3 regions of the Rhodoglobus sp. genome follow, and region 2 is predicted to be linked to each of the others. Evidence: predicted binding sites of a transcription regulator. Region 2 holds the regulator's gene; each other region holds the start of a gene.
What was found. The regulator HrcA, encoded in region 2, represses chaperone genes, less so after heat shock. The targets are predictions, from matches to a motif close to TTNGCACTCGNNNNNNNCGAGTGCNAA.
Positions count from the first base shown of each region.

Region 1: the regulator HrcA is predicted to act here: its motif matches at 1,599-1,625, upstream of ACOH1Z_RS03660 (Hsp20/alpha crystallin family protein).
Region 3: the regulator HrcA is predicted to act here: its motif matches at 2,546-2,572, upstream of groES (co-chaperone GroES).

Region 1 covers NZ_JBMDVL010000001.1:742,689-748,806, forward strand. Annotated here, with positions in the region: gene ACOH1Z_RS03645 (TIGR03557 family F420-dependent LLM class oxidoreductase) at 1-616, opposite strand, end outside; gene ACOH1Z_RS03650 (hypothetical protein) at 937-1,230, opposite strand; gene ACOH1Z_RS03655 (hypothetical protein) at 1,244-1,522, shown strand; gene ACOH1Z_RS03660 (Hsp20/alpha crystallin family protein) at 1,675-2,115, shown strand; gene fgd (glucose-6-phosphate dehydrogenase (coenzyme-F420)) at 2,215-3,231, opposite strand; gene coaD (pantetheine-phosphate adenylyltransferase) at 3,250-3,738, opposite strand; gene ACOH1Z_RS03675 (ATP-dependent DNA helicase RecG) at 3,820-5,934, opposite strand; gene rsmD (16S rRNA (guanine(966)-N(2))-methyltransferase RsmD) at 6,084-6,118, shown strand, end outside.
Region 2 covers NZ_JBMDVL010000001.1:474,475-480,592, reverse strand. Annotated here, with positions in the region: gene hemW (radical SAM family heme chaperone HemW) at 1-1,124, shown strand, start outside; gene ACOH1Z_RS02325 (DUF4870 domain-containing protein) at 1,140-1,514, opposite strand; gene ACOH1Z_RS02320 (DUF4870 domain-containing protein) at 1,604-2,002, opposite strand; gene hrcA (heat-inducible transcriptional repressor HrcA) at 2,215-3,237, shown strand; gene dnaJ (molecular chaperone DnaJ) at 3,261-4,361, shown strand; gene ACOH1Z_RS02305 (16S rRNA (uracil(1498)-N(3))-methyltransferase) at 4,371-5,102, shown strand; gene ACOH1Z_RS02300 (histidine triad nucleotide-binding protein) at 5,120-5,470, shown strand; gene ACOH1Z_RS02295 (PhoH family protein) at 5,466-6,118, shown strand, end outside.
Region 3 covers NZ_JBMDVL010000001.1:1,072,255-1,078,372, forward strand. Annotated here, with positions in the region: gene ACOH1Z_RS05280 (ABC transporter substrate-binding protein) at 1-1,051, opposite strand, end outside; gene rarD (EamA family transporter RarD) at 1,109-2,053, opposite strand; gene groES (co-chaperone GroES) at 2,177-2,473, opposite strand; gene ACOH1Z_RS05295 (THUMP-like domain-containing protein) at 2,597-3,784, shown strand; gene ACOH1Z_RS05300 (DUF4190 domain-containing protein) at 3,799-4,725, opposite strand; gene ACOH1Z_RS05305 (DUF4190 domain-containing protein) at 4,827-5,111, opposite strand; gene tsaD (tRNA (adenosine(37)-N6)-threonylcarbamoyltransferase complex transferase subunit TsaD) at 5,212-6,118, opposite strand, start outside.

The sequences.
Region 1 (6,118 bases), 270 kb from region 2:
TTTCGAGCGGCGCGGCCTCGGTGATGAGCCCATCAACCGTTTTCCCTGCGCGTTTGGCTGCGACGGGACCGGCGGTGGCGACCAAGATCTCGGGTGCGGTCTCGGGCATTGTCCAGAGCCGAGTCGACTCCAGCCGGTAGAACTGACCATCGTGGCGCACATCTTTGCCTGCCAGCCCCGAGGCGAACAGTTTCTTGATGATTTCGACGGCTTCAAACATGCGGTTGATGCGTTCGGGCGCTTCAGGCCAGTACTGGCCGACCACATGTTCGTTAATGGCCTCACCACTGCCAAGGCCCAGCCAGTGCCGGCCCGGATTCATTGCGGCAAGAGTGGCCGATGCCTGAGCGACCATCGCGGGATGCCAACGAAATGTGGGCGCTGTGACTCCGGTGCCTAAGTCACCTATCGTGGTTTGGCCAAGCGCGCTCAGCACGTTCCACACGAAGGAAGCTTGGCCCTGTTGCGGCGTCCACGGCTGATAGTGGTCTGCGGCCATCACCCCACGAAAGCCGCGTGATTCGGCGTGCTGGGCAAACGCCAACACGTCGCGCGGATGAAACCGCTCAAGCATTGCGGCATAGCCAATGTGGGGCGCAGAAACGGAGGCGGGCATCTGTCTATTGTCGCGCGGACTGCGCCTCTGCCGTGTCACAACGGATGAACCAGCGAATTCCCGAACCGCTGACCGGATACTTGGCCGTTCACCGGGCTGGCTCATGCTGAAGAACGGCGGCAATTATCAACGGTGTGGATGATTCCACCGAAGGCCCAGCCAGCATTGTTCTCGAAGATCCAGACGGCAACCCCGTCCTGATGGACCAGCACTGGCAGCACCGGCAATAGATCGTCGCCAAATTGGGTCTTGATTCTCAGTTGGCGATAGTTCTACACTGAGCAAACGCCAACAATCGAAAGGAGCCTCGCGTGTTTATTTCAACTATCGGAATGATTCCGACTATCGCCGGCTCCGTCGGCACCCTCTCCGCCTAACCGGCTAGCGATCTCCGCCAACCCGTTCTGACGGTGGCGGCGCTCACGGAGCACACGACTCAACTCGATCATCACGAGACTGCGTTCGACTGACGAGTCTGCGCCCACCTCATCTGGAGCGCCAGCGCATCGCGATGATCTCTCCTTCTTCTGCAACTCGCGATCGCCGAGGGATGACGTTGGGTCGCCACCTGAACCGGCGCGCTTTTGCGCGCCTTCCGCATCAACTTCTGTCACGAAAGATCACCTCATGAACACAACTCTGGCGGCCCCTAAGGACCGCCCTAACCATCCGCCCGAACCCAGCAACAACGCCCAGTCGCGCCCAACTTCGGCGCACCGCGTGGGACTCATCGACCGAATTGCTCTGCATCTCGGCGTTGCGCTCATCACGTGGAGCCGCCGTCCTCACCGGGCTCGACTGATCGCAACCGCTGAATTCCGGGCCGAACACCAACTCCGTCGCGAGCGCCTGGCTTTAGCCCGGACTCGCGCTGAGCAGAACTATCCGCGGTTCATCATCCGATGATTGCGCCGCACCCGACCGTCGCCGGATCGCTCCGGCGACGGTCGCTTCGTTATCAGCGAACTGTGAGCAAAATGACTTGGCACTCTCGGGGTGAGAGTGCTAATTTCTGATTATTGAGTCACCGTGACTCAACTTTGAGAAAGGGGTTTCCCATGACACTGTCATTTGATCCTTTTGCCGAACTCGACCGGCTCACCGCTGCAGCCCAGTCCCGCGTCGGCACCCAGCCCATGCCCGTGGATCTTTACCGTCAGGCCGACGAGTACGTTCTCACCGCCGACCTTCCGGGCGTAGACCCCGGCTCCGTCGACGTTGACGTCGATGGCCAGCTGCTCACCATTCGTGCCGAACGCACCGCCGGCGAGCGCGAAGGAGCCAAGTGGCTATCACAGGAGCGTCGCTACGGGTCCTACCTGCGCCAGTTCAGCATTGGCGCCGGCATTGACCGCGAAAACATCAGCGCCAGCTACGACAACGGCGTACTCAGCGTCATCATCCCGGTGTCGGAGAAGGCAAAACCTCGCAAGATTGAGGTCAGCACCAACTCCGCGAACCAGGCTCGATCGTCCGAGACAGTCGCCGTTACGAGCTAGTCAGCACGCCGCTGTCGACGCGCCAACGCCACACACCAACGATGGGCGGATGCTTCACGCATCCGCCCATCGTTCGTTAAGTACTTCGCGCTCTAGTCGCTACAGCGCCCGCAATCGCGGTGCGATGTCGCGCTCGAAGAGCTCGAGGAAACGACGCTGGTCGCCCCCGGGCGCGTGGAACACGAGGTGATTGAGTCCGGCATCCACATACTGGCGAATCTCTTCAACAATCTTGTCTGGGTCGTTGCCCACGATCCACCGCGAAGCGATTTGTTCGATCGGCAGCGCGTCAGCAGCCTTCTCCATCTCGATCGGATCAGTGATGTCGTGCTTCTGCTCCTTCGAGAGCGCAAGCGGGGCCCAGAAACGTGTATTTTCGAGGGCGAGCTCGGCGTCGGTGTCGTAGGAGAGCTTGATTTCGATCATCCGGTCGATGTCCTCGAACTTGCGGTCAGCCTTAGCCGCACCCTCCTTGACGCCAGGAATGAGCGCGTCGTTGTAGAGCTCCATGCCCTTGCCAGAGGTGCAAATGAAACCATCACCGGCACGACCGGCGTAGCGGGCAACCATCGGGCCGCCCGCAGCAATGTAAATCGGGATGGGCTGGTCGGGGCGGTCATAAATGCTGGCTTCGTGAGTGGAGTAGTACTCTCCCTCGAACGACACCCGATCCTCGGTCCAGAGTGCACGCATGAGGCGCACTGATTCGCGCAAGCGCGCAAACCGCTCCTTGAACTCGGGCCAGTCCTGCGCGCCAGCACCACGGAATCCGGTAGCGACCTCGTTGAGCGCTTCACCCGTGCCAACCCCCAACATGATGCGCCCAGGATAAAGGCAACCCATCGTGGCAAAAGCCTGCGCCAGAACGGCAGGGTTGTAACGGAAAGTGGGGGTCATCACGCTCGTGCCAATCCGAATCGTGCTCGTGCGCTCTCCAACAGCAGCCATCCAGCTCAGTGAGAACGGTGCATGACCACCCTCATGACGCCAGGGCTGGAAATGATCGCTTACCGCAACACTCTCCATGCCATGGGCTTCGGCCGCGACCGCAATCTCTACGAGCTCACGTGGGGCAAACTGTTCAGCTGAGGCTTTGTATCCGAGAGTAAGAGTCATAGACCCATTGTGCCCGTACTACTCGCGAGGCGCCTGCAAAAAATCAGAAACTGACCGCGGAACGTACGGCGCAACATCGCCGCCCAGAGCGGCAACCTGCCGCACAAGCGAGCTCGAAACATAAGCGTGTTCAGGGTTTGGCAGCATGAAAATTGTTTCGACAGCAGCAAGATCGCGGTTCACGATCGCCATCGGGGTTTCGTACGCGACATCCACTTGAGAACGGATGCCCTTAACAATGACACTCGCCCCAACCTCGGTGCAGTAGTCGACGAGCAAACCCATGCTCCAACTCGTGACCCGAATGTTGCCGGCAAGCCGTGCATCCGCCACCGCCTGCTCAATGAGCGAAACCCGCTGTGCGATCGGCAGAAGCGCCGTCTTGCCCGGGTTGTGCACGACAACAACGTGCACCTCGTCAAAGGTTCTTGCTGCCCGCTCAATCACATCCAGGTGGCCCAGGGTGACAGGGTCAAAGGACCCAGGAACGACAGCGATCCGACTCATGCCTCAACGATAGTGGCTGAGTGCTGCTCACCGCGTGGGAGTTCGCTGTACGAGGAAACTCGCCAGCAAGGTCACAGGGAGTTAGTTCTTGCCGAGGAAGGCTTCTGCACTCTCATCGAGGCGACGCTTGAGTGCTTCGGCGAGCGCCGGATGCTCGGCCAGAGTCGGATCGTCAGCCAAGACCGCCTGCGCAGCCTCCCGCGCTTCCGTAATGAGTTGCCCGTCATTGGCCACTCGCAACAGCTTCAAACTCGAACGCCCACCCGATTGCACACCGCCGAGCACATCACCTTCACGACGAAGCTCAAGGTCTTTGTTCGCCAACTCGAAACCATCAAGAGTGGATGCCACAGCCTCAACACGTTCGCGGGCAAGCGACTCCACCTCCGCTGCAGTCACAAACAGGCACAGGCCCGGCACGCCACCTCGGCCAACACGGCCGCGCAACTGGTGCAACTGGGATACCCCGAAGCGATCAGCGTCAAGCACGACCATCACAGAAGCGTTTGGCACGTCAACGCCAACCTCGATCACTGTCGTTGCGACAAGAACATCTACATCACCGGCAGCGAACGCCCGCATAAGGTCATCTTTTTCGTCGCTCGACAACTTGCCATGGAGTGCCTCGATGCGCTTACCTGCGAGCACCTCGTTGCTGCGTAGCGAAGCCAACACCTCAGTAACGTTGGCGATAGGTCGCGGCGGTCCGGCATCCGGATCATCAGCCGCTGCCGGTGCAGGGTCACTGCCGGGCTCTTGCGTCTTGGCATCGATAGCGGGGCACACGACGAAACCTTGCCTGCCAATAGCGAGTTCCTCGGCTAAACGCTGCCACACACGAGACACCCAACCGGGTTTTTCGGCCAGCGGAACCACATGACTGCTGATGGGTTGGCGACCAGCGGGCAATTCGGCGATCGACGAAATATCGAGGTCACCAAAGACTGTCATCGCGACCGTGCGAGGGATGGGTGTCGCCGTAAGAACGAGAACGTGTGGTGGCTTGGCCCCCTTCAGTCGCAGTGCTTCACGCTGATCAACACCAAATCTGTGCTGCTCGTCTACGACAACTAGGCCGAGGTCAACGAAGCTCACCGCATCGCCCAAGAGTGCGTGGGTGCCGATCACAATGCGTGAGGCGCCAGACACGCTCGCGAGAAGCGCCTTCTTGCGCTCGGCCGTGGAGAGCTGGCCTGTGATGAGAGTCGGGCGCAATTCTGCCGCAAGATCGGGGCCAAGAGTGCGCACGATGGATCGGAAATGCTGATGCGCCAACACCTCGGTTGGCGCAAGCAGGGCCGACTGCCCACCCGACTGGGCCACCGCCAGCATCGCTCGCAATGCCACGAGAGTCTTGCCAGAGCCCACTTCGCCCTGCACCAGACGATTCATCGGAACCGGCTCGGCCAGATCGTGAAAGATCTGCTCCCCCACCGTCTGCTGATCACCAGTCAGCACGAACGGAAGCGCCGCATCAAAACCGTCCACGAGCGACCCAGCCGTGCGCGCAATCGCCTCAGATTCACGCTGCCTCTGTCGTTGCTGCAACAGTGCAGACTGCAAAACGAACGCCTCCTGAAAACGCAGAGTGTCCCGAGCTGCTCGCCAATCCGAGTCAACCTTCGGGCGATGCACTTGCTCAAGCGCCTTCGCAAATGGAAGCAGCTCACGCTCGCGACGTACGGCATCCGGAACAGGATCGTCGAGAGGTCCAAGAGTGTCAAGCACGACCTCGACCGCTTTCTGAATCTGCCAACTCGCCACGGTTGACGTTGCCGGGTAAATCGGAATGGGTTGCTCAGCCCACGCCTTCGCCTGCTCAGGTTTCTTCAGCTCAAGCGCATCCCGATCAAAAAGTTCGTAATCAGGGTGAGCGAGCTGGCGCGTGCCCCGATATTGGCCGACTTTGCCAGCAAAAATTCCGCGGACGCCTGGTGACAGTTCATTCGCTCGCCAGGCCTGATTGAAAAACGTGAGAGTCAGGATGCCCGTGCCATCGCTGATCGACACTTCAAGGATCGACCCGCGCTTGTTGCGCATCGGGCGATTGCGCACCTCGCGAACCTCAGCCACGATCGTGACGGCCTCATCGAGCGGCAACTGGGCCAGAGCAGTGAGCTCACCGCGCCGCGCATAACGCCGCGGGTAGTGCGTCATGAGATCGCCGACAGTCACCAAACCGAGCCCGCGCTGCATCGAGGTTGCGGTGCGCCCGCCCAGCACGGCACTGAGCTTCTGATCGAGGGGCGAGGTCACTCTCACAGAGTACCGGTGGCCACCGGCGTTCCCTTGTCACCGGGCACTGAACTACGTGCGCGAGGGCTCTCGGCTAGGCTCGACACGCTATGACACGCATTATCGCCGGCTACGCTGGCTCCCT
Region 2 (6,118 bases):
GCGGTTACTGCGATTTCAATACGTACACGAGCGAAGAATTACGCGGAGCGAAACGGTCTGACTACGCAACGGAAGCGATCGCTGAAATGGCATTGGCATCCACCGTGTTGTCCCAGGCTGGCGTTGCTCCCCGAAAAGCGTCGACAGTGTTCTTTGGCGGCGGCACTCCAACGCTGTTGCCCGTGACCGACCTCACTCGCATGCTCGCTGCCGCGCGCGACACCTGGGGTTTCGCTTCGGATGTCGAAGTGACCACTGAGGCGAACCCTGATTCTGTTGACCGCGATTACCTGCTGGCGCTCAAAGATGCCGGATTCACGAGGGTGTCGTTTGGAATGCAGTCGGCAGTGCCTCATGTGCTGGCAACGCTGGAGCGCACTCACGATCCCGAGCGTGTGCCTCATGTTGTGGCGTGGGCTCGCGAGGTGGGGCTCGATGTGAGCCTCGATCTGATCTACGGAACTCCGGGCGAGACTTTGCAGGATTGGGAGCGTTCGCTTGATCACGCGATCGCGCAGAATCCTGACCATATTTCGGCCTACGCGCTGATTATCGAAACGGGCACGAAGCTGGCGGCACAGATTCGCCGCGGAGTTGTTGCTGCCGTCGATGATGATCTTCAGGCTGACATGTACGAATTAGCGGAGCAGAAGCTCAAGGCTGCCGGGTACGAGTGGTACGAGGTCAGCAACTGGGGCAAGGCAAGCGATGATCCTGAGGTCAGCAACACTAGTCGTCACAATTTGGGCTACTGGTTGGGCAATGACTGGTGGGGTGTTGGCCCTGGCGCACACAGCCACGTCGGAGGAGTGCGCTGGTGGAATGTGAAGCACCCGGCGGCGTATGCGGATCGTATCGCCGCTGGGCACTCTCCGGGGGCAGGTCGAGAGACGCTCGCTGACTCCAGCAAGTATTTGGAACACGTCTTGTTGCGCACCCGGGTGCGCAATGGGCTTCAGATTGACACGCTCGATGCCGAAGGTCGTACCGCGGTCGCTGGGCTGATTGCCGAAGAGCTCGTCGAAGCACGAGCCGCACTGAGCGGAACGATTGAGCTCACACTAAAGGGGCGCCTGCTCGCGGATGCCGTAGTACGACGACTGCTCGCTGACGCCCCTATTTAGAGCGATGGGTCTGAGTTACTTAATGAACTCGAACGTGAGCGGGTAGCTGTAGGCCTGCCCCTTGTTCGCAGCGATTGCGGCGATGATGCTGAAGATGACGATCAGAACGGCGGCCGCGACAATAATGAGGAAGCCGATTCCGACGACGGTGAGAATCCCGCCAAGGAACATCGCGATATACATCGTGATTTGAAAGTTGAGTGCAGTGCGAGCGTGGGCGCGCACGAACGGTCCGCGGTCCTTGAAGACGAGGTAGCCAACGAGCGCTGAAATGAATCCCAAGAAGATTCCACCGATGTGAATCAGTGTTGACCAGAGCTTCTCATCGCTTGGACTCATCGGTTGGATCGGTGCGTACGGAGAGCTGGTGGGAGGTGTGGAATCTGACATGACTCCATTAAACCCTGCATTGGGCAAAAGAATAGCCCCGAGAGCCGAAGCTCCCGGGGCCGAGTCTTTTTCAGCGGGTAACTACCGCGTTACTTGATGAGACGAAGAGCGAAGGGGTAACGGTAGTGGTTGCCGTCCTTTGCCTTGGTGAAGCCGACAATCGAGAAGATCAATCCGACAGCCCAGATAGCGAAACCAAGAAGTCCTTGGATTAGGCCAAAGAGACCGAAGGTGACTGCGGTAAGAATCGAACCGACAATCAGGAGCGCGATCTGCGCAATGGTCAATGTGATCTGGAAGTTCAGCGCTTCCTTGGCTTCCACATTGGTGAAAGCACCGCGATCTTTGAAGACCAGCCAGATAATGAGCGATGGCAGGAAGCTGAGGATTCCGCCCAAGTGAGCGAATGACGCCCACTGGTTGTCCTCAGCCGTGGTCAGTTGAGCGGCAGGCTGCGGTGCGGCGGGCTGCGGATTTGCGTCAGTCATGAGTTCGTGCCTTTCAGGTGAACAAGGGAACTTCCCGGGTTTCATCAAAATGCTCGGTGTGCCACCTGAGCATTTCCCCGAAGAGGTAGCGCTCAAGTACAGAGACACGGTAGCGCTAATGAGTTGCGTGGTGCAACGGTTGTGTCACGGAGTGTCGAGTAAGATTGGCAGTCGAACGGATTGAGTGCCAATCAAGAGAGGTGGGTGGTGGCATGGTTTCCGCCCGCGGACTTGACGTGCTTCGAGTCATCGTGCAGGACTACGTTGCTACGCGCGAGCCTGTCGGATCCAAGTCGATAGTCGAGCGTCATTCCTTTGGGGTGTCTGCTGCAACGATTCGCAACGACATGGTTTTGCTCGAAGACGAAGAGCTGATTACCGCTCCTCACACCTCATCTGGCCGTGTGCCAACAGACAAGGGCTATCGCGTATTCGTAGACCAGCTCGCAGATCTCAGGCCGCTCACTAGCGCCCAACGTCAAGCAATTGAGTCGTTCCTGGGGCAAGCAGACGATTTGGACGACGTTCTTGCGCGCACTGTTCGCATGCTGTCTCAGCTAACGAACAGTGTCGCGCTTGTGCAGTATCCGTCTCTTGCTACGGCTCGGGTGCGCCACGTTGAGCTGGTCCCCATTAATTCTTCGCGAATTATGACGGTGTTCATCACCGACTCCGGGCTCGTCGAGCAGCGGCTCATCGATGTTTCCGAACCTCTAGACGAGGTGTTTCTGGGGGAGATGCGCGCAAAGCTGAATTCGGCGCTCCACGACCAGTCGCTTCCTCAGGCGGCGGAGCGGCTCGCGAACTTCGCGGATATTTTTCCTGTGGAACGTCAGGCACTCGTCAGCCAGGTGGCATCCAGCTTGATCGAACAGGTATTGGCCAATCGCCATGACAAACTTGTTCTCGCGGGCACAGCAAATCTTGCGCGAACCGAGCAAGACTTCTCGGGAAGTATTTTTCCTGTTCTTGAGGCAATAGAAGAGCAAGTGACGTTGTTACGGCTCTTTGGAGAAATGCAAGTAACAAGTGGGTCCGTTTCCACGCGGATCGGACGCGAGAACGCAGAATTTGGGTTGGAAGAGACTTCGGTCGTCACGGGTGGGTACTCCTCGTCTGGCGGCGGCATTGCACGCCTCGGGGTGCTTGGTCCAACCCGCATGGATTATTCGAACAACATGGCAGCGGTTCGCGCGGTAGCGCGCTACCTGTCGCGACTTTTGGAAGAAAACTGAGCTCGTAAGGAGCAATCGGAACTTTGGCAGATCACTACGAAGCACTGGGCGTTGCCCGCGAGGCCACGCCAGAAGAAATCAAGAAGGCGTACCGCAAACTCGCTCGCGAGTTGCACCCCGACGTCAACCCGAGCGCAGATGCATCAGAGCGGTTCAAGTCCGTCACGCATGCCTATGACGTGCTCAGCGATCCGCAGCAACGTCAGCAGTACGACATGGGTGGAAGCGGCGGATTCGGCGGCGGTGCGAACTTCGGATTCGGCGACATCTTCGAGACCTTCTTTGGTGGCGGTGGTGGCGGACAATCCGTTGGACCACGCTCGCGACGGGAGCGGGGACAAGATGCGCTCTTGCGGGTTGAAGTCAGCCTGAAAGACACCATCTTCGGTGTCTCACGGGACATCGAGGTCAACACAGCTGTGCTCTGTGAAACGTGTGAGGGAAACTGCTCAGCTCCCGGCTCATCTCCAGTGCGCTGCGATATTTGTCAGGGTAGCGGCCAGATCCAGCGCCAAGTGCGCAGCCTTTTGGGCAACGTCATGACGTCGAGTCCCTGCGGCACATGCCGCGGATACGGCAACATCATCGTGAACCCGTGTGCCACGTGTGCCGGCCAAGGTCGCGTGCGCGCACAGCGCACCATTTCGGTTGACATTCCGGCCGGAGTCGAAACCGGTTTGCGGTTGCAAATGCCCGGTCAGGGTGAAGTCGGCCCGGCAGGCGGCCCGAATGGAGACCTCTTCTTGGAGATGAAAGTCCGTCATCACGACGTCTTCAGTCGCTCAGATGACGATCTTCTCGCAACCGTCGAGGTGCAGATGCTCGACGCGATCTTGGGAACCACCGTCACGCTCGATGGTCTCGATGACAAAGTCGAAGTTCACATCAAGCCTGGCACTCAGAGCGGTGAAGTTCTCACGGTCAAGGAACGAGGAATCACGAGCCTTCGCGGAGGCGGTCGAGGTGACTTGCGCTTGGGCATCCAAGTGGTCACACCTACCAAGTTGAGTGGTGCCGAGCAGACCTTGATCAAACAACTTGCTGCCATTCGCAAGAGCAAAGAACCGCATTTTGCTGAATTCCAGCAGGGCCTGTTCGCGAAGCTTCGCGATCGGTTCCTGTAGGCGACGACCGTGGCGCACCTGTACATTGATGAAGAGCTCGACGACGCGCAGGTCGGCGATACGGTTTCGCTGACGAAAGCGGAAGCCCGCCATGCGGTGACAGTCTCACGCCTCAAGGTTGGCGAGACGATTGCGATTAGCAATGGTGTTGGGCTCACAGTTTCGGGGCCCATCACGACTGCCGAACACACAGAACTCAGCATCGAAGTAGCCGAGACGCACCGCACGCCACGCAGCACCCCTGCGGTGTTTCTCGCTCAAGCATTGGCCAAAGCCGACCGTGATGAGCTTGCGGTTCAAGTAGCGACCGAACTCGGCATTGACGGTGTGATTCCGTGGACGGCAGCACGAAGTATTTCGCGCTGGCAAGGCGCAAAGGTCGCGAAAGGACGCGATCGGTGGGCGGCAATTGTGCGTGAAGCGAGCAAACAGTCGTTACGCACGTGGTTACCTGACGTGCTCGATCTGGTCACAACGAAACAACTGGCTGATTTTGCGTCAAGCACGCGGATGCTCGTCCTCGAGCCAACCGCGACCGAAACTCTCGCTGACCTCGTCGTGGACGATCGCGACATCGTGCTTGTCGTTGGGCCAGAGGGCGGGGTCGCTGACCACGAGTTGGAGCTTCTCACCGCGGCCGGAGCATCCACTGTTCGACTGGGCAGTGAAGTCTTGCGCACGTCCACCGCTGGCCCTGCTGCCCTCGCTGTGCTGAACGTCAAACTTGGCCGCTGGGCCTAGAGGTTTAGGCTAGAGGTATGTCTGATTCACCTTCGATCTTTACGAAGATCATCGCTCGCGAGATTCCCGCGGATATTGTCTTCGAGTCAGATTCCGTGATTGCGTTTCGCGACATCGCCCCGCAAGCACCCGTTCATTTGCTCGTTGTTCCCAAAACCGAGCAATTCGCTAACGTCTCCCAGTTGGCGGCCGGCGACCCGGCCTTGCTCGCCGAGTTAGTCGCAGTAGCCAAGCAACTCGCAGACGAGCACACCAATAGCGAGTACCGATTGATTTTCAATACCGGCGAAAGTGCCGGTCAAACAGTGTTCCACGTTCACGCTCACGTGCTCGGTGGACACCTCGAGGAAGGCACCCTTGGTCATTAGTGACTCTGAGTCCGCACGTACCGAAACGACGCCTCCGGAGGACCGCGAGAGCGTGGCAATCGAAGTAGACGGCGTTGCTATGGTGCAGTTGCTTGGTCCCCAAGACCGACTGCTCCGGGTCGTGGAAAGTAAATTTCCCGATGTAGAAATGCATGTCCGTGGAAACGAGATCACCCTGACCGGGGATCCGGTTCCCCTTGCTGCTGCCGAAGAACTCGTTGACGAACTCATCGCAATGGTTCGCAATGGTCATGATCTTGGCACTCAAGAAGTTGATGCATCAGCGAGCATCCTGCGTCAGAGTCAGGGCAGCCCCAACGCCCTCCTTGGCCAAACAATTCTTACCGCCAGGGGCAAAGCTATTCGCCCTAAAACGCTGGGGCAGTCGCAGTATGTCGAAGCGATGGACAACAACACCATCGTATTTGGTATCGGCCCAGCCGGAACCGGCAAGACGTACCTAGCAATGGCGAAGGCCGTTCAAGCGTTGCAGCGCAAAGAAGTTGATCGCATTATTTTGAGCCGCCCAGCCATCGAGGCGGGGGAGAGGCTCGGCTTCCTGCCCGGTTCGCTGACCGACAAGATTGACCCCTATCTGCGCCCGCTTTATGACGCGCTCAACGACATGATGGATCCAGAACTGGTTCC
Region 3 (6,118 bases), 600 kb from region 2:
CATCCTGGGCAACGATCGCCGCGAGAGCAGCCAACATAGTGGCGTCATAGGACTCCATTGCATAGCGGTAGCTCGTGAGTTTCGAATTGGTTGCCTTAAGCGTCGCGATGAACGTCTTCGATGGCTGCGCACCCTCAATGACCCCCCGCACCCCTTTCAGCGTGCCGTTCGTGAACGATTGCGAATAGTCACCAGTGTTCAGTGACGTAAGCCAGAGCTTCGAACCCTTATACCCAGCGGCCACAAGTTTTGCGATAGCGGCCTTAGTTGCCTTGACGGCGTCATACGTCGACCCGACAACAACAAAATCGGGCTTCGCTTTCTTAAGGTTGGCAACGATCGAATCAAAGTTGGTGGTTGTGCTGGTGAAAACTTCGTCGGCTACGAGTTCATTGCCGTACTCGGCGAGGGCAGTGACGAACGTGTCATGAAGCGCAATACCCTCGTCATCCGCGACATAAACAAATGCGATGCGCTGAGTTGTTTCCCCGCCCGCAAGGGCTTCTGCGAGCGCATAACCCTGCTGGTCGTAGGCCGGTATCGTGCGGAAGAAGTAGCCATCGTCGAAAACATCGCCCAGGGTCGAGAAGGTGGCAGCAGGAGAAATTACCGGAATCTTGGCTTCGATTGCGAGAGGGATAGCCCTTTGCGCGAGAGCCGACGACGACGGTCCGATGACCACATCAACCTTCTTAGACACCAGTGCCTTAAACGATGACTCGAGCTTTGTGGTCTTTGCCTCACCCGAGTCTGCACTCACAATCTCAACGGGGGCACCGTTTACTCCGCCAGCCGCGTTGATCTCCTTGACTGCAGCAGCCACCCCCGCCGCTTGCGCAGCAGCGAGAAAGGAGAATGTTCCACTCGTCGGAAAGATGGTGCCCACTCGCAGCACGCCATCACCCGCAGGAGTTACAACCGGGGTCGGAGTAGGTGACGCTGCTGCCGAAACCACCGGAGTGGGCGTCGGTGCCGGTGAACTGCACGCTGCAAGAGCGACGGCAACGGATGCCGCAACGATTAGACGTCGACTTGCACGAAACCTCGTCATTGACTTACCTCTCTCGGCACCGCAACCTTCGGGCGATCACGCACCTTCACAGGAATACTACGGTGCGCCAGGAGCTTCGGCTGGCGAACCAAGCCGAGTACGAGACGAGTGACGGAAGAGATCGAAGGTGAGGATAGCCAACGCCACCCACACAATGGCAAATCCTAACCAGCGTTCCGGCGGCATAGCCTCATGGAAGATGAAGACGCCAACCACAAGCTGCAGTATTGGTGCCAAGTACTGGGCGAGGCCCATGTAGGTGAGCGGCAGACGGCGGGCGGCGGCAGCAAAAAGGATCAAGGGGATCGCGGTGATGGCGCCAAGACACAGCGTCAAAACCGTGTGGCTAGTGCTAACGGAGCCAAGCGAAAGAGTGCCATTGGCGCCCAATACAAACAGAACTATTATGGCGATTGGCGTCAAGAATGCTGTTTCGACTGCTAGTCCACCCAGCGCATCCGCCTTCGGTCCAACGCTCTTCTTTACGAGTCCATAGAGACCGAAGCTGAAGGCCAGAGCCAAAGCGATCCAGGGGAATTTTCCGTAACCGATCGCCAGCACAAGAACAGCGAGCGCACTGATGCCAATCGCGACCCACTGTAGAGGGCGGAGTCGTTCTCGAAGAATGATGACGCCAAGCAATACGGTCACGATGGGGTTCGTGAAGTAGCCAAGCGATGCTTCAACGATGTGGCCGTTGAGGCTTGCATAAACGTAGACAAGCCAGTTCACGACAACGAAAGCGCCGCCCAAACCCAGAGTCCAGAAAGTTCGACGATCGCGCACAATCACCATCACCCGCGCATAGCCACGCGTGACGAGCAAAAGTGCAGCACAGAAAACGAGTGAGAGAACAATCCGCCAGGCCACAATCTCGATGGCGCCTGAGTCCTTGAGGAAGAAAAACGCGATGGGCATCGCGCCCCACAGGATGTAGGCGGATACCGCAAAACCGAGGCCGCTCGGTGATACGCGGTCAGTAGCGTGAGAAGTCGGGGGCACCGTTAAAGTCTAGGGCTGCGCCGGCTGCACCACTGACATCCGCCCAACACAAAAGCCCAAGGCAATTGCCTTGGGCTTGAGTGATGCCGAACAGCGAAGTTCGGCGATGATTTGCGCTTCGCCTTAGCGAACGACCACAGCAAGAACGTCGCGAGCCGACAGCACGAGCAGGTCGTCTCCGCCGTACTTCACTTCGGTCCCGCCGTACTTGGAGTAAATAACCTTGTCGCCTACGGCGATGTCAAGCGGCACGCGGTTTCCGTTGTCGTCGATACGACCGGGACCTACGGCGACTACTTCACCCTCTTGGGGCTTCTCTTTCGCAGTGTCAGGAATGACGAGCCCAGACGCGGTGGTCTGTTCTGCATCGACCTGCTTGATAACAATGCGATCTTCGAGCGGCTTAATGGACACCGACACGTGTGACCTCTTTCTCAAGTTCTTGGGTTGGCACACTCCCTGTGGGAGTGCCAGATCAACTATACGGCTTGGTTGGCACTCGATCAACGTGAGTGCCAATACAGATGCGGATACGGTTAGAGAATGAATCAGAGCGAATTGCGCGAGCTACTTTCAGCCGAAGGCCTCCGCCTGCTCGACTCACTTCCCGCTTGGCAATCGAGCGACGAAATTGTACGCACTGTCGGCGAACTGCGAAAAGCTGGCCACAGCGCCGGCCTCGTCGCCGCCGTGCTCAGCCAGTCCAAATTGCGGGCAAAAGCGGCGAACAAGTTCGGCCCATTTGCCGAACGGATGCTCTTTACCGAAGCCGGCCTCGAACAAGCAACTCGACTTCCTGTTGCGGCGCTCCACGCCGGCCGCTTCAGTAACGCCAATGTGAAGTGGGTCGCCGATCTCGGCTGCGGAATCGGCGCAGACGCCCTCGCGCTCGCAGGCCTCGGCCTCACCGTCACGGCTGTCGAGTTGGACGAAACCACCGCAGCGCTCGCGAGCTTCAATCTAGCTCCCTGGAGCAACGCTCACGTCGTTCACGGCGATGCAGAATCGGCAGATCTCTCAGGGATCGACGGCATCTACCTCGACCCAGCGCGGCGGGATGCTCGCGTTCGCCTGACCAATCCGGCGGACTGGACACCATCACTCGATTTCGCTTTCAGTCTTGCCGAGCGCTATCCCACCGGAATCAAGCTCGGCCCCGGCATCGATCGCGATCTCATTCCCGAAAATGCTGAAGCCCAGTGGATCTCAGTCGGCCGTGAAGTCGTAGAGCTCGGGCTGTGGTTCGGTGCAGTCGCTCGCGACGGCATCCGTCGCTCCGCACTGGTCATCGGTGAACACGGCACCGCCGAAATGACGGCAGCCTCCGACAGCGCAGATGAAGCCACGGGAGAATTAGGGCAGTTTCTTTATGAACCAGATGGGGCAGTCATCCGGGCGAGGCTTATCGGAGATCTCACCAGACAGCTGAACGGACGGATGCTCGACACGTCGATTGCGTACTTCAGTGCAGACGCAGCAGTGGCCTCGCCATTCGCAACCTGTTTCGAGATTGTCGCTGACTTCGCACTCGATAAGCGCTCACTCAAGAAGGAACTCGCTTCCCGCAAGATTGGCACTCTAGAAATCAAAAAGCGCGGGGTCGATATCGACCCCGCGACTTTCCGAACATCGCTCTCACTGAAGGGTGAGCACAGTGCAACGCTGATTCTTACGCGCGTGGCAGGCAAGCGTCGGGCGCTACTAGCTCGGCGCGTTGTTTCGCCTGCGTAGCGGGCTGGTGGCTGCTAGAAATCGCGGCGGAAGCTGGGACCCATCTGGCTGATGCCTGCAGTAAATAGCAGGAATGCGCCAATAATAATGATTCCGGTGATCAAGCCGATCGCGACGCTAATGTATCCGGTGATCAAGCCCGTGAGCCAGAAAGGACGCGACTGAGGTTGCTTCTTCTGCGCCATGTGGCCCATGACTACCGCTGCAACGCCCGGCAAGAAACCAAAAGCGACGAACGACAGCAGGATGCCCGAGATTCCGGTAACCATCGAGGCGATGGAGAGCCCCTGTGGGGGACCGGCCGGAACCGGGGTGAATGGTGCCTGACCCGGAGTAGCTGCACTCTCGTAGCCGGGGATCGGGGTACCGCTTGGCGCGGAGTACGGATCGTTCGACGTCGCGGGAGTGTCGTTGGGCGTGACGGGAGGCACCGGCGGGGTCGAGGGAGCTGACGTCGCCGATGCCGGAGTGGCCGCAGCAGCACTTGTCGCCGACACTGCGGACTTTGCCGGTGCCGGTGCCGCTGCTGACTTCGGTGCTGCGCTGGTGGGGGCGACTGGCGCTGGAACGGCAGCCTTCTCCGTTGCGGGTTTCGCAGCATCCATCTTCGCTGTGGGGGTGGCCTTTGGCGCAGTGCCCTTAGCCGCGGCAGTCTTGGTGGTGGAAGTCTTAGCCGCGGCAGTCTTGGTGGGGGAAGCCTTGGCAGGGGAAGTCTTGGTGGTGGAAGCCTTGGCAACTGAAGCCTTGGCAACTGAAGTCTTAGTGGGGGAAGCCTTCGCTGCAGGTGTGGACTTCGCTGCGGCCGGCGAGGCGGTCGTCTTCTTCGTTGCCGCAGGCTTCTTGGCTGACGGAGTCGCCTTTGCCTTGGGCGCGCTTGATGCCGCAGGAATAGCGGGAGTGGGGATCGACGGCGTCGAGCCGTCTGAGTTGTTAGTAGCCATTCGGCCACTTTAGCAAGCGAACATCAACATTTTCCCGTTAACAATTCGCGTTAACGCCGAAGGGCCCGCACACCTGTGCAGGCCCTTCGAACAGGAAAAATCTAGTACGAGGTTACGGCTCCGCCGAGTGCCAACGATCCGATGATGATCGCGCCAAAAATAATGGCTCCCAGTAGACCGAGGTAGCCCAGGACAAGTCCGATGATGGCGAGCACGTTGCCCTGTTCGCCAGTCTTTTTGATCTGGCTTAGTGCGATGTGACCAGTGATGATGCCGATGAGGCTAAGCCACAGAATCGAGGTCACGAGGGACACGATGGAGAGTACGTTCCACTTGGCAACCGGCGCGCCTGTTGGCGTCGAGGCGTAAGGCGTGGGTTCTGACATGACGGAATGCTCCTTAGTAGATGAAACCGAAAGCGGCGCGACCATATTGTCAGCCTGAAAGAACGCTGTCAATGTGTCTGGGTTCGAGCCTAGCGCGAAACTACGCCTGAATTTGGGTGACAGGAAGAGTCGAGTCCGCACTGAAGCTCAGCGTCGACGGTTGTTTACCTGCCATTACCAATTGGGCACCTAACGCTGCGATCATCGCGCCGTTGTCGGTGCACAACGACAGCGGCGGAATCCTGAGTTGGATGTTGGCAGCGTCGCACCGCTCCTGAGCGAGTTCCCGCACCCGGGCATTCGCAACAACCCCGCCACCGAGAAGCAGGCGAGGCACCCCTCGATCAACGCACGCCGCGACTGCCTTGGTCAGCAGGACGTCAACGACTGCCTCTCGAAAGCTAGCGGCAACATCCGCGATCGAGAATTCTGTTCCCGCATCTTGCTCGCGCTCCACCCACCGGGCAACAGCGGTCTTGAGACCCGAAAAGGAGAAGTCGTAGCGATGCCGCTCCAGATCCTTGGCATGACTGAGGCCTCGAGGAAAGCGAATCGCACGGGGATCTCCCCCGGCAGCAACCCGGTCAATCTGTGGCCCGCCCGGATACGGCAATCCCAGCAGTCTCGCTACTTTGTCAAAGGCTTCGCCTGCCGCATCATCGATTGTCTCGCCGAGCAGTTCGACATCGGAAACGAGATCACGCACATGCAGCAACGAGGTGTGTCCACCCGAAACGAGTAGCGCAATTGTCGGAAGGTCGATCTCGGTTCCGTCATCACGCAGCACATCCGCTCCGACATGACCGACGAGATGGTTGACGGCATAGAGCGGCTTGTCGGTCGCGACCGCAAGTGCCTTCGCTGCAGCAACTCCGACCATGAGCGCACCCGCCAACCCTGGACCGCTCGTGACGGCAATGGCGTCGACTTCGTGGAGCTCCACTCCCGCGGCGGCGAGCGCCTGCTCGAGCGCTGGCTGCATCGCCTCAAGGTGCGCGCGTGCAGCA